DNA from 3 places in the Bacillus cereus group sp. BfR-BA-01316 genome. Region 1 is predicted to be linked to each of the others. Evidence: riboswitches for the same ligand, from Rfam matches in the RefSeq annotation. Region 1 holds a riboswitch; each other region holds the start of a gene.

Region 1 (4,758 bases):
TTATCTAAATACGGAATGTGTTGAAAGTAGTTCGCATCAATTTCTTTATCCGCTAACGCTTTATTCGGTAACACATAGTCCTGGAATTTTTTAATCTCTAATTTAATACCTTTTTTCTCTAATATCGGTTGTGCTTTCTCTAAAATAACAGCGTGCGGCACGTTAGAAGCTCCAACAACAAGCTTATTCTCCTCTTTCCCCCCGCAGGCAGCTAATGTAAATACAGACAGTGCTGTAACAGCTGACAGTATAATCTTTTTCATATGACGTCTCCCCTTCTCCCCTATAGTTATGTAGTTAGAAAAAAGAGCCGGCATACACCAGCCCTTCTTCAAACGATTATTCTTTTACAGGAACAACTGCCCCTTTATATTCTTTATTAATAAAATCTTCAATTTCTTTAGAATGCAGCACTTCTACAAGAGCTTTAATTTCTTTCTTATCTTTATCGCCTTTACGAACTGCTACTACGTTTGCGTACGGTGAATCACTACCTTCAATTGCAATTGCGTCTTTTTCTGGATTTAATTTCGCATCAATTGCATAGTTAGAGTTAATTAGAACTGCATCGCCTTCTTTATTGTTATACACTTGTGGTAATAAACCAGGCTCGATATCCGTTTTGAATTTTAAGTTTTTCGGATTATCTGCAATATCTTTCGGAGTCGCTTTAACTGGATCTACTCCGTCTTTAATTTTTAAAATGCCTTCTTTTTGTAAAATTGCTAAACCACGTCCATGATCAGCAACAGAATTACTCATAATAATTGTCGCCCCGTCTGGAAGTTCTTTTAAGCTCTTATATTTTTGAGAGTACACGCCAATTGGTTCTAAATGAATTTTCCCCGCTATTTCAAAATCATATTTTTTATCTTTAATTTCTTTTTCTAAATACGGAATGTGCTGGAAGTAGTTTGCATCTAAATCCTTATCCGCCAATGATTTATTCGGCAACACGTAATCTTGGAATTTTTTAATTTCTAACTCAATTCCTTTTTTCTCAAGTAACGGCTTTGCCTTTTCTAAAATAACAGCGTGCGGTACGTTAGAAGCACCAACAACTAGTTTCTTTTCATCTTTATCTTTCCCACCACAAGCAGCTAGCCCAAAAATCGAAGTTGTAATAAGTGCTGTAAGTAATAATTTTTTCATTTGAAATACCCTCCCGTTTTTCATTATCTTTTATCTATTCGAGTCGTTACACTATCACCAATCCACTGAATGAAAAATACAACTAGTAATACACAAATTGTCGCAACGATTGTTACATCGTTATTTCCTCGCTGGAACCCTTCTAAATAAGCAAGTGTTCCAAGGCCACCAGCACCAACAACACCTGCCATTGCTGTATAACCTACTAAAGCAATTGTCGTTACCGTAATACCAGATACTAATGCTGGTAACGCTTCTGGAATTAATACTTTCAAAATGATTGTGCTTGTTTTTGCTCCCATTGCTTTTGAAGCTTCAATTACACCTTTATCAATTTCACGAAGTGCGATTTCAACCATTCTCGCGTAAAATGGTGCCGCTCCAATAATTAAAGCTGGCAGCGCTGCACTCGCTCCGAGAATTGTTCCGAGAAGAATCTTTGTGAATGGGATTAATAAAATAATTAAAATGATGAACGGTATAGAACGGAAAATGTTTACAAACGCTCCAATCACCGTATTAATCGCTTTATTTTCCCATAAATTATCTTTCGCTGTCATAAAGAGTAATAGTCCTAAAATAAGTCCTAAAACAAATGTGGCAAGCGCTGCGATTGCCGTCATATATAACGTTTCACCAGTTGCTTCTAACATTTGATTCCAATCAACATTTGCGATTAACTTATCCATGTGCAATCACCTCCAGCTCTACTTGATCTTGATGAATCCCTTCTATTGCTTGCTGGATTGCTGTTTCTTCACCATTTAAATGAACGACTAAACTTCCGTAAGAGCCGTTATTCGTTTGTGCGATATTTCCTTGCAAAATGCTAACTTCTATATCACCGCGCTGCATTAACCTTTGAAGTACCGGTCTTTCTACCGCTTCACCGACAAACTGCAAACGAATTACTTTTCCATCTGGATACTTTTCTATTAAACTTTCAATCGTTTCATTCGTATCTTCAGAATCAGTTAACTGCTGTACAAATCGTTTTGTAATGTCTTGCTGTGGATTACGGAATACGTCAAGTACTGGACCCGTTTCTACGATCTTCCCTTTCTCCATTACAGCAACTCGATTACAAATTTTGCGAATAACGTGCATCTCATGCGTAATCAATACAATTGTTAATCCGAGACGCTTATTAATATCTAACAATAAATCCAAAATTTGATCCGTCGTTTCCGGATCAAGAGCTGACGTTGCTTCATCACATAAAAGTACTTGTGGATTGTTAGCTAACGCTCTTGCAATCCCGACGCGCTGCTTTTGTCCACCACTTAGCTGAGATGGGTACGCGTCTCCTCTTCCCTCTAATCCAACAAGATGAATTAACTCATCGACACGTTTTCTTCTCTCCGCCTTATCGACACCTGCAATTTCAAGTGGGAATGCGATATTTTCACGCACAGTTCGTGACCAAAGTAAGTTGAAATGCTGAAAAATCATTCCGATTTCTTGTCTTGCCTTACGAAGTTCATTTCCAGTAATTGCTGAAATCACACGATTCGCAATTGTAATTTGCCCAGACGTTGGTTTCTCTAACTGATTAAACAATCGGATTAAAGAACTTTTCCCAGCGCCACTATATCCGATAACACCAAATATTTCGCCTTTCTCTATTTGTAAGTTGGCGTTATCTACAGCAGTGACATCACCGCTTTTTGCCTTATATATTTTCTTTACATTCTCTAATAAAATCATGGTGTATCACCCCTTTTTTAAATAAAAAGCGCAAGCGGCTCGTTTAGAACAAGAGGGCGTTGGAATCCCTGACGTAGAGGCGCTTTTTGCCTCATAGGAAGGGATGAAACGACCGACTGTTCTAGCCGCTGGAGCTAGATTTCATAAAGATTTTAGATTTACTCCGCAATTTTTTATTTTTGATGCGTGTAATCTATCGCTACTGCTCATCTTGCTGTTTGAATGTCCTCCGCATTCAAACAACAAAAAAACCTTTCCGCTTCTAGAGAAGCAGAAAGGTTTATATGCGTATATAACAACATTATACCTCTCTCTCATCTCTCAAAGCATTTGCTTTGCAGGAATTGGCACCATTTCAACATAAGTTGACGGTTGCCGGGCTTCACAGGGCACAGTCCCTCCACCTCTCTTAATAAGAGAAATCAGATTAAATTTTCGTCTGATTTAAAATTTATGAAATTGTCTATATTTTATGAATTGAATTGTATCAATATCCACATGCTGTGTCAACAGAAATTTTCGTAAAAAAAGAAACTTCAGAATTTTAAGCTCCGACTGACATCGGTTTACATATATGAAACATCGATTCAACTAATAACATCGTTCGATACGTTCCAGAATATTGTACCCGTCCATCACTCATTAACTTTTGCAACCTCATATTTCCAGTCACTAATTTTTGTACATCCTCTTCCTCTAAACAAACGATTTGTTCCGTTCCTCTCGCCTCTTTCAAAAGTTCTATATAATCTCTTGAAATTTGTAACGAACAGCATTCATCTCCAAAACGAAAATTAACAGTTCTTTCTCCTTGCCTTAAAAGCGGTTCTAAATGATATTGACCATTAGCGTAATTTACAAATGATTGCAGCAAAGAATATAATTTCATCCTAAATCACATCCCTCATATCACTTTCTATTACATACCATTCCCTCTTATTAAAGAGCAATCCTGTTACTTTCGCTCGACAAATACTGTATCTATCACGCATGTCGACATATTTCCCAAGAAATATGTCGAGGCGGCAAAAACTTTGCCGCCTACTTTAATTCCGTATATAAATATTCAACCGAATGAAATGCATATATTTTCTTCATCAGTGTCCCATTTTCAAAAATAAGTAAACACGGTACACTTTCTATCCCATACTCTTTCGCTAAATGCGGGGCATAATTTAAATCTAACATTCCAATTTTCAAATCTTCAATCGTCATCTCGACGACCGTTAACATCTTCTTTGCTAATTGGCATGTTCCACACATTGGTGTATACACATATAACACTGTTTTTTCTTCATTTCCTATTAGGGCTGTAGCTTCGGCACCTGTCCAATCAATCACTTCTATCATTCCTTACCGTAAATATTCTGTATAAACGTCAATGTCAGCTCCCCATAACACATTTGCTAAATGTGAAGAAGGTGCAGTCGCCACCTCGCGATACGAGCGATCAATATAAATATGCTCTGCTTGCGGAAATTCTTTTCGGAATTGTTTCCTTAACTTTTCTCCTGCATCATCAGCATCCACTAGCACATATACGTCCTTATCAAAAAATTGATCAATGAGCTCATCCATTTTCGACAAACCAATTGTACCATTTGTACAAACAATTTCCACTGGTTCACGAATAATAGATTCAATCTTTCTTCTATCCGATTTACCTTCTACAATAATGACTTTTTCCACATAAATCATATGTCATCACCCGATCACCATATACTATACAACCTTTAACTTAGTATATAGTATATTCGTTATTTTCATGTTGTTTCCTGTTTATTTTTGCAAAAGAAAAGCGGAAGCGGATCGCTCAGAACAAGAGGGCATTGGAACTCCTGAACTAGAGGCGCCTTTTGCCTCAAGTGAAGGAGTGAAATGACCGACTGTTCTAGCCGC
Region 2 (4,758 bases), on a different contig from region 1:
CTGTCATTATGCTACCTTTCTACGTCCGTTTTGAAAGGAAGTCGTTTGTTTCACGTGAAATTGTTATCGTTGCTGTGTTAGCGGCGATTGCAGCGGTTAGCCGGGTACCATTTTCTATTTTACCAAGTGTACAACCGACTTCTTTTGTCATTATCGTTTCTGCAATTGTTTTTGGGAGTGAAACTGGCTTTATGATTGGGGCAACGGCGGCTATTGTATCTAACATTTTTTTAGGACAAGGTCCGTGGACTCCGTGGCAAATGTTCTCTTGGGGCATGATCGGGTTTATAGCTGGGCTATTACGTAATACATTTTTAATGAAAAAACTGTGGGGAAGACTGTTGTACGGATTCGTCGTTGGATTTTTATTTGGCTGGATTATGAATTTTTGGGGTCTTCTTGGTTTTATACAGGAAGCAACGTGGGAGACAGTTATTGCCTACTATGTCGCAAGTTTTTCTTTCGATCTTAGTCACGCGATATCGAATGTTATTTTCCTTCTGTTATTTAGTACGTCATGGATTACGATCCTCACAAGATTTAAAAAGAAATACGGTATATTAGATGAGCATAAGGTGACATAGAAAAGCATATTCATATAAGGTAGGGTCGCGACTTACATATTCGTTTGCCTCTTTCATGCTTCTTACATATTGTAAGAAGCATTTTTTATTGTCAAAAAATAGATTCAATATATATCCGTTATTATATGAAATTATTTGTATAATAGCAGGTGAGAACTAATTTCAAGAGGGAGGTGTATAGTTAATGAAGTTAGTTATTCCGAAACAGCATGGAGCATGGGCGATGCTTGTTATTCCATTTCTATTAAGTGTATTACTTGGCAAACCTACTTTTTATCATGTCCCATTGTTTTTAGCCTGGTTCTTTATCTATCTAGCTACTTATCCATTTCTCATGTACATAAGGAAAAGACGAAAAAAAGAATTTCTACACGCTACAATTGTTTATTTTATCATTGCATTTGTATTTGGGATGATTTCTTTATTATATGAATGGCGAATTCTTTTATTCGCAGTATTAATGATTCCGTTGTTTATTGTAAATATGTATTACGCTCGTCAAAAAAATGAACGAGCATTACTAAATGACATTTGCGCGATTATAGTGTTTTGTATAGGCGGCTTAATAAGTTATTATTTCTCAATGAAATTTATTGATAGAACAGCATTATTCATTGCGCTTATTTCATTTCTATATTTTTTAGGAAGTACGTTTTATGTGAAAACGATGATTCGTGAAAAAAATAATCCGAAGTATCGTTTTATATCTTGGGGATATCATATTGTATTAACGGTAATCGTATTTACTATAAATCCATGGTGTTCACTCATATTTGTACCAAGTGTAATTCGGGCCATTATGTTGTATGGCAAAAAGATTTCTATATTAAAAGTAGGGATTTTAGAAATTGTTAATTCTGTATATTTTTTAATAATAACGGCAATAATGATGAAGTATGCCATTTGAAAAAACTTCCCATCTTTTGATGGGAAGTTTTCATTCTTGTTCTAAAATGTGAACGGTGTAATCGCAACGTTGAAGGGCTTGCTCTACAGCGTAAAGGGATTGTTCAATACGTGCGCGATTAAAATCTTCTTCAACAGTTTGTAGTGCTTCTTCTAAACAATGTTTTGCTTCTTGTAATGATTGAAAAGAATCTTGTACATAGCCGCGAGCATTTTGATGCATTTCATAATCCTCCTTGAATGTTCATATATGTATAGTATGAACAGTAAGGAAGAAAATATAATTTGTTGTATTTGTTTGACAATTAAAGTGAAATTACGTATAGTAAGATTTAAGTGAATATTTTCTTATCCAGAGAGGTGGAGGGACTGGCCCGATGAAACCCAGCAACCGCGATGCAGGTGCTAATTCCAGCAGAACATATTTGTTCTGGGAGATAAGACGAAGATATATACGTAACTTCTTCTTATCGGAGAGGTTTTTTTGTTGCAAAAAAACCGATTACGAAAACATATAATAAGAAGAAAGGGGTTGCGAAGTACTGTGACACTCGAAAAATACGTAAAACTGCGTAGTACAGTTTATGAATATATGATAGAGCAGGATAAGCCAATATCATTGTTAGATATTCAAGAACATATCGTTTCGCATCATGAAGGAAAATTCACTAAAAAAATGTTACATCAATTTTATTTATCAAGATTATTAGATGAACTCAAACTGGATGGGAAAATTACTTTAGCTGATGATGAATATCTCTATGCTGAAAAAGGGGTACTTTATAAAGCGGGAAAAGGGAGCTGAGCTCTCTTTTTTTTGAAGTATGTAGAGTAAAAGACTGCTAAAGCAGCCTGATACAGGGAATGGTGTTGAGTGTGTAGTGTCAAAGATTGAATGTGCCTGAAAGAGGCACTTCATATCGGCTGCAAATGAAAAGAGACACCTTCGCCGAATAGGTGTCAGTCGTTTTGTCACGTAGACTCGCTACTTGACAGTTATTAGAATAACATGTAGGGTTTTTGAAGTCAAAAGGGAATTAAAGGAAGGGGTGTTGTTATGTACGCTTACTTATTAAAAGATATAACGAAATGGATTCCAAAGTACATTATAGATAGAGGGCATGAATACTATGAAGAAGGACATGTAGAAGATGTTGAAATACACGACAAGAAAGTATTTGCTTTCGTTACTGGAAATGCAGGGAATTATGAAGTGATTATTGATCTTGAAGATTTTACAGAAAGTAGCTGTGAGTGTCCTTATGAGAATTTTTGTAAGCATATGGCAGCGGTCGTTTATGATATTCAAAGTGCTGGTGAGAGTACAGTTAAAGAACAACTGAATGGTTTAGAAAAAGAAGAGTTACTAACAGTATTAAATCGTTTATTACAAAGTTCGAAAAATGTGCAAATCGTAGAGGAGATGTTAAAGAAAGGGAAGATTTAATTTATGAATGAAATCGATCGTATTATAAATTGTTGCAATTATGATGACGAACTTTTTCGTACGTATATTAAGTGTTTAGTCCAATTGAAGAAGTGTAGTGAAACGTTAAAACAAATTCAGGTACAATTAAGAAATGATTATTTAATAAGAGGGATTTGTGAAAGAGAAGTTGATGAGGTAATAAAGGGAAGTAAAGAATATGAAACATATTTTCTTCCTAAAGTATTGCAGTGGAATTTCCTTAAGAACAATCCTCATATGATTGAAAAGGTGTGTGAAGATTTGTTTATATATGAAGCATTAAATCATGCAGAGGTAGAGTGGAGGAAGGTAATAAGCTGTATAGATAACGAATGATTTATTATATAAAAAAGCTAGTATAAAACTAGCTTTCCGTTTAAATAAATAAGAAACATAGACTAATGATAAATCCTGCATATAGTAAGTTAACAACACAAAATCCCATAATATCACGAGCGCCTAAACCAGCTATCGCTAATGCCGGTAATGCCCAGAAAGGTTGAATTAAATTTGTCCAAGCATCGCCCCATGCAATTGCCATCGCTGTTTTCGCAGCAGGTACACCAAGTTCAGCGCCAGCTGGAATCATAATTGGTGCTTGCACTGCCCATTGACCGCCTCCAGATGGAACGAAAATATTTACAATGCCAGCACTTAAAAATGTAAAGAGCGGGAATGTGGTTTCATTTGAAATACTAATAAAGAAAGTAGAAATAGCTCCTCCAAGCGAAAGCCCTTCACTATTTACTCCAATCATCATGCCCATAATTCCAGCATAGAACGGAAACTGAAGTAAAATACCTGAAGCACTCTTAGTTGAGTCAGAGAAAGCGCGAATATATTGAATAGGAGTACGGTGGAAAATAAGGCCTGCAATTAATAACATAAAAATAACGATATCAAGTGTAAGGTTAAAGCCTTTCGTACTAAAATAGTTAAAAATATAAATAAGACCTAATAACCCGATGCAAAGTGTAATAATCATACTATTTTCCATTTTTTCAGCGAATGTTTTTTGCTCTACTTCTTGAGCTGCAGCTTCTTCATGGAACACACTTGGATCTACTGTAATTGTATGTTTTTCATCTGGATGCATTGCTTTATTAATGAGAGGCATCGTAATTAAAAAGATAATAACTGGAACGAGAGCATATGGCGAGAATAAAGTTTCTGTTATTGGAATCGCTTCTTTAATACTTCCAGCTGTCGTTTTTATTAACGTTTCGCCGCCTGTTGCTAATGTAAGAGGGATAGAAGCAGAAAGACCTGCATGCCAAATGAGAAATCCAGAGTAGGAAGAAGCAATTGCTAACCTATAATCTAATCCTTCTAACTGTCTTGCGACTTCTTTTGCATATAAAACAGAGACAACAATACCAAATCCCCAGTTTATGTATACTCCTAGTAAACTTACGATTGAAATAGCAATAATACCTTGTCCATTCGTTTTCGGTAGTTTCGCTGCTTTCGTTAATCCTTTTTTAATAAGAGGAGCGTTTGCTAATGCAGATCCTGTCACGAGTACAAGAGCCATTTGCATAGAAAAGGCGAGAAGTCCCCAAATGCCATTGCCCCAATGCGTAATCATTTCTACCGGTGTTTGGTGCGTTGCAAACATGCCGAAGAAGATAACGAAAACAGTTAATAAACACGATAAAATAAACGGTTCTGGTAAGAAACGCTGCACAAGGGCAACACATCCATTTGTAAATGAACGAAACAAAATAGATCAACCTCCTTATGTATGTTTATTACAATGTTCGAGGTTGCTTGGGGGATAACCTTTAATTTATGTAAAAT
Region 3 (4,758 bases), on a different contig from region 1:
TAATGAAATAAGCCTGTTCCATAGGAGGATGTATATATGTAGAGTGAATAAAAGGTTGGAAAAGGGGGTCCAAGCCCTTTTATTCAACTAACTACCTTAATAAATTGGAACCCAGCCTTCTGTTGTAACAAAAATGCGAATAGCTACAACTTGGCGATCATCTTGCAAGGTAAAATAGTGTCTTGCATTTTCAGGTACAGATATAAGATCACCAGGCTCAAGTTCAACGTCAAAGAATCGACCATCTTTTCCTTCAATAGCGAAGATGCCATGACCGCTGACAATAAAGCGAACTTCATCGTCAGTATGATGGTGTTCTTTTTGAAAATTAATTAATAATTCGTCAAGGTTAGGTGTGCTATTTGAAAGTGAAATCACATCATATGCTTTATAACCACGACGATCTGAAACATCAGCAATTTCTTTTGAAAACAACGTTAATATTTCAGCTTTGTTTTCATCTGTTAAGGAGTAATTTTCTTTTAAATGAGTAGGAAGTTTAGAAATATTCCATTTCTCATATAAAACATCTTCTCCCTGCAAAAAGCTTGATACTTCTACTTCATTTTCAATACGAGTATTTTCCTCATGAATACGAATTTGCGCCATTAGAAACGCCTCCTTGAATTGATAATAATTTTATATGAAATTGGAATAAAAACTCATAAGCTTCTAATCTTTTTTTTGCATCAAAGCTATCACGGCCCCATACGGTAATGCCATGGTTTCGAATTAATACTGCTCCTGAATCTCCTTGTATATGCTTTCGAAATTTCTCTCCAAGCGTTGGGATATGAGCATCATTTTCGATAATAGGAATGTTAATCGTTGCACCTTCTTCCCAAATATCAAGAGCTTTAATAATCTCTTGATTTTGAAGGGTGACTTTATCACTATACAAATTTGTGATGACATTATTATCAGTTGTATGAACATGAAGTACGCACCCGGCATTCGTACTGTTATAAATATGTGTATGCAATATTGTTTCTGCTGAAGGGCGTAACTCAGTTTCTAAAACGGGAACTCCTTGATGATTTACTAATAGAAAATCATCTGGAGTGGTTTTTGTTTTATCTTTGCCACTTGCTGTAATAAGAAAAGTAAGGGGATCATGACTGACTTTTATAGAAATATTTCCACTCGTTGCTGGAAACCAATTCCGAGTTGCTAATTCTTTTTTTATTTCACTTAAGTCATACCATTGACGAAAAAGTTGTTTCATGATTTCACCTCCAACAAATGTTGTAATTCGACTTGAATATCGTGAAATGTGTTAAAGGATGTATAAGCAATATGATTTTCTTCACATTTTGTAATAAGGAAGTCACGGGCGAATACTTTATCTGCTTGTTTTGCTGCTTGTAAATCAGTAATGGAATCTCCTATCACAATATGAAAATCATCTTTAGAGCTTAGTTTACGAATTAATGATGATTTACAGAGACCGCAACTATGCTGACATTGCTCGTCACAAGGGTGCGGCCATTTAACTTCAACAAATTCTCCTGAAAAGTCAGTTGCATTACAATAAATTTGTTCTTTAGGGATTATTTCTTGTAAGAGTGGATAGACGAAGAAATCCATTCCACCTGATATAACGTAAAAGGAAATGTTATTTTCATTAATAAATTGTATGAATTCATGAAAACCTGTACGTATTTCAGCAGTTTCTTGTAAAAACTGAATAATATCATCGTGTAGATTAATAGGTATTAATCGGAATAATTGAGAAACACCTTCTTGAATAGAAAGTTCTTGCGATAAAATTTTTTGCTTAATTTCCTCTGCTTCTGGTGGTGCGAATTTTTTCATAATGGACATGATATTATCGTTATTTGTAATCGTACCATCGAAATCACAAAATACTTGAATACTCATAATTTCACCTCATGAGAAGGATTTCCCCATATTTGTAGTGCGCTATGCAAATTTATTTCATCCACTTCATGGAGTGGTTTACCTTGTAAAGTAGCTTCAATTGCAGCGCGGAAAGCTTTGCCACCACCTTGAGCTCCATTTGGATGCCCATGAATCCCGCCGCCGGCATTAATAACGACATCCTTACCAAAATCTCGTAGAATAAAGGGAACGAAACCAGGATGAATTCCAGCAGATGGAACAGAAAAACTTTTCTTGAAATAGTGGTCTTCCTCAGTTAATGCTTCTGTAATGAGAAGAGCTTCCTCTTTTTCTAATGCAACGTTGCCGTATGGTGATGGGAATAAAGAGAAATCAGCACCAGCGTAACGTAGTAATTTTCCAAGTAGTAATAGAGAAGAGAACCCGTATAGTTTCGATGACGAATAAGCGCCACTTACAGCTGGGTGTGCCATAATAGGAATTGGAATTTCATCGTCTTCTACAAGTGATTGCAGTACATCTAATCCATAAGAAAATACATTAAATAAAAGAATGTCTGCTCCAGCTACCACCGCACGTTTCGCGTTCTCTTTTAAATCATAAGTTCGCCCTGTTAAATTTACTGCGTATAAAGTTTTATGTCCGTAAGTTTCGTATACAGATTGTAAAACTTCTTTCCCAGATTCAATTCTTTTTGTAAGTGGTGTTAATGAGTTTTCAAATAAAATTTCATCATCTTTTACAATATCTACGCCTCCAATTGCCTGATCGCGTAGTTGAGTTTTTAAATATCCAATATTCCGTCCTATCATCCCTTTGAAAATACTCATTAGAAGAGGGCGATCTTGAACTTGTAAAAGGTTTCGGATGCCTTCAATTCCAAATTTCGGTCCAGGGAACTGTTTCTTTAATTCGTCTGAGAATGTTAAATCAATTAGTTTAATTTCCCCATCTAACGAAAGTTTTCCAAATGTTGTTGTCAAAATGGCTGGTAAGTCTGGGCTGAAGTTCAGCGATGGATAATGAATTTTAATGATTCCACGTGATACTTTTTTGCCAAGATAAGAGTTAATATGTTCTTGTTCGTCTAACTCTTCAATATGAATGACATTGCCTTTATGTTGTTTTAATTGTTCTTGTAATAAGTGTGGTAAATGAGTCCATGAACCAATTGTTAAACCAATTGCAATTTGTTCCGCTTTCTTTTCTAAGTTGTGAGAATCATCGTGGATTAAATATGTCGCTATAATTCCGCTCATTGTTATAACCTCCTAGTTAAATAAAAAAACCTCTCAGCTAAGGAGAGGTTTTTTTACAACCAGCTCCTTATCTGTCAGCGTAACGCTGCGAGAATTAGCACCGTGTCTACAATTGTAGATCGGTTGCCGGGTTTCGTCGGGCTCGTCCCTCCACCTGCTCTTGATAAGAAGTATTTAGAAATGTTTAAATTTTTAAGATAACTGAATTTTGTCAGATATTTTTTATGTTGTCAATGACTTTTTGAAAAAATTTAATTTATCAATTCGATTAATTGCTTCTCGTAATCTATCTTCTGTATGCAAGAGACCAACACGGACATACCCTTCGCCGTTCTCACCAAATCCAACACCAGGAGCAACTGCAACGTGTGCTTTTTCTAGTAAAATATCAGAAAATTCCTCAGATGTATATCCTTCTGGTACAGGAAGCCATGCAAAGAATGATCCTGTTGGAATGTTTACATTCCAACCAATTGAGTGACAAGCTGAAATAAGAGCGTTTCTCCGAGATTCATAACTATTAACAAGTTCTACCACACAGGACTGCGAGCCTAATAGTGCTTCGCGGGCAGCATCTTGAACTGCACCAAAAATACTAACATACATATGATCTTGTAATAGGTTAATTGTTTCGATGACACTTTCATTCCCCACTGCAAAAGCAATACGCCATCCAGCCATATTGAAAGTTTTCGATAAAGTGTAAATTTCAATTCCTGTATCTTTGGCACCGTCTGCTTGCAAGAAACTAACAGGCTTTTGACCATCAAATCCGATAGCACCGTAAGCAAAATCATGAACAACTAATATGTTATGTTTATTAGCAAAATGAATGGTTTTATCAAAGAATTCTTTTGATGCTGTAGCACCGGTAGGGTTATTTGGATAGTTTAAAAACATTAACTTCGCTCGCTGGGCAACAGAGTCATCAATTTTTGTATAATCCGGTAAAAAATTATTTTCTGCAATAAGCGGCATTGTTTCAAAGTGCGCTTTTGCTAAAGAAACTCCGGATAAATAATCTGGATAGCCTGGATCAGGAACCAGAATGGTATCACCAGGGTTTGTAAAACAAATTGGTAATTCTACTAATCCAGCTTTTCCACCAAACAAAATAGCAACTTCAGTTTTTGGATTTACTACTACATCATATTCACGCTGATAGAAGGCTGCTACGGCTTCTTTTAGGCTTTCGTGTCCGCGAAATGGCGGATATTTATGATGAATGCTCTTTTCGGCAGCATCTTGTAAAGCTTTTACGATATGCTGCGGTGTTGGTTGATCTGGATTACCTTGACCTAGATTAATAACATCGTGACCAGCTGCAACGACTTTGTTAACTTTTGCAACAAGTGAAGCGAAAAATTGTGTTGGCAATGATGTTACTACTTTGGAAGGTTGAAATAATTTCATACTTTCCACCTCTTTTGAAAGTTGTTACAATTCTAGTGACAAATGATATAATCTTTCCAGTATTTTGTAAAGAAAAAATTAAGAATGGGGCGGACAAAATGAAAGTCGCATGTATTCAAATGGATATTATCTTTGGAGATGTAGAAAAAAATATTGAGAATGCTAAAAGTAAAATAAACGAGGCGATGAAGGAAAGACCAGATATTATCGTCTTACCAGAATT

What was found. Region 1 has a riboswitch for S-adenosylmethionine ahead of MR071_RS01125 (methionine ABC transporter ATP-binding protein). Riboswitches for the same ligand answer to the same signal wherever they lie in the genome.
Region 2: linked by a shared signal. The riboswitch ahead of MR071_RS22630 (hypothetical protein) and the one ahead of MR071_RS01125 (methionine ABC transporter ATP-binding protein) in region 1 are both predicted to bind S-adenosylmethionine.
Region 3: linked by a shared signal. The riboswitch ahead of mtnW (2,3-diketo-5-methylthiopentyl-1-phosphate enolase) and the one ahead of MR071_RS01125 (methionine ABC transporter ATP-binding protein) in region 1 are both predicted to bind S-adenosylmethionine.

Annotation. Positions count from the first base shown of each region.
Region 1 covers NZ_JAKUGX010000001.1:219,286-224,043, reverse strand. The annotation lists gene metQ (methionine ABC transporter substrate-binding lipoprotein MetQ) at 1-263, opposite strand, end outside; gene metQ (methionine ABC transporter substrate-binding lipoprotein MetQ) at 340-1,152, opposite strand; gene MR071_RS01130 (methionine ABC transporter permease) at 1,176-1,841, opposite strand; gene MR071_RS01125 (methionine ABC transporter ATP-binding protein) at 1,834-2,859, opposite strand; SAM riboswitch class I at 3,171-3,278, opposite strand; gene MR071_RS01120 (hypothetical protein) at 3,404-3,748, opposite strand; gene MR071_RS01115 (thioredoxin family protein) at 3,901-4,209, opposite strand; gene MR071_RS01110 (toprim domain-containing protein) at 4,213-4,557, opposite strand.
Region 2 covers NZ_JAKUGX010000040.1:21,652-26,409, forward strand. The annotation lists gene MR071_RS22615 (ECF transporter S component) at 1-584, shown strand, start outside; gene MR071_RS22620 (YwiC-like family protein) at 769-1,491, shown strand; gene MR071_RS22625 (hypothetical protein) at 1,522-1,713, opposite strand; SAM riboswitch class I at 1,836-1,934, shown strand; gene MR071_RS22630 (hypothetical protein) at 1,975-2,295, shown strand; gene MR071_RS22635 (SWIM zinc finger family protein) at 2,548-2,937, shown strand; gene MR071_RS22640 (group-specific protein) at 2,941-3,294, shown strand; gene MR071_RS22645 (short-chain fatty acid transporter) at 3,335-4,681, opposite strand.
Region 3 covers NZ_JAKUGX010000007.1:147,619-152,376, reverse strand. The annotation lists gene MR071_RS08825 (1,2-dihydroxy-3-keto-5-methylthiopentene dioxygenase) at 97-609, opposite strand; gene MR071_RS08820 (methylthioribulose 1-phosphate dehydratase) at 587-1,225, opposite strand; gene MR071_RS08815 (2-hydroxy-3-keto-5-methylthiopentenyl-1-phosphate phosphatase) at 1,222-1,881, opposite strand; gene mtnW (2,3-diketo-5-methylthiopentyl-1-phosphate enolase) at 1,878-3,122, opposite strand; SAM riboswitch class I at 3,187-3,292, opposite strand; gene MR071_RS08805 (pyridoxal phosphate-dependent aminotransferase) at 3,345-4,535, opposite strand; gene MR071_RS08800 (carbon-nitrogen family hydrolase) at 4,550-4,758, shown strand, end outside.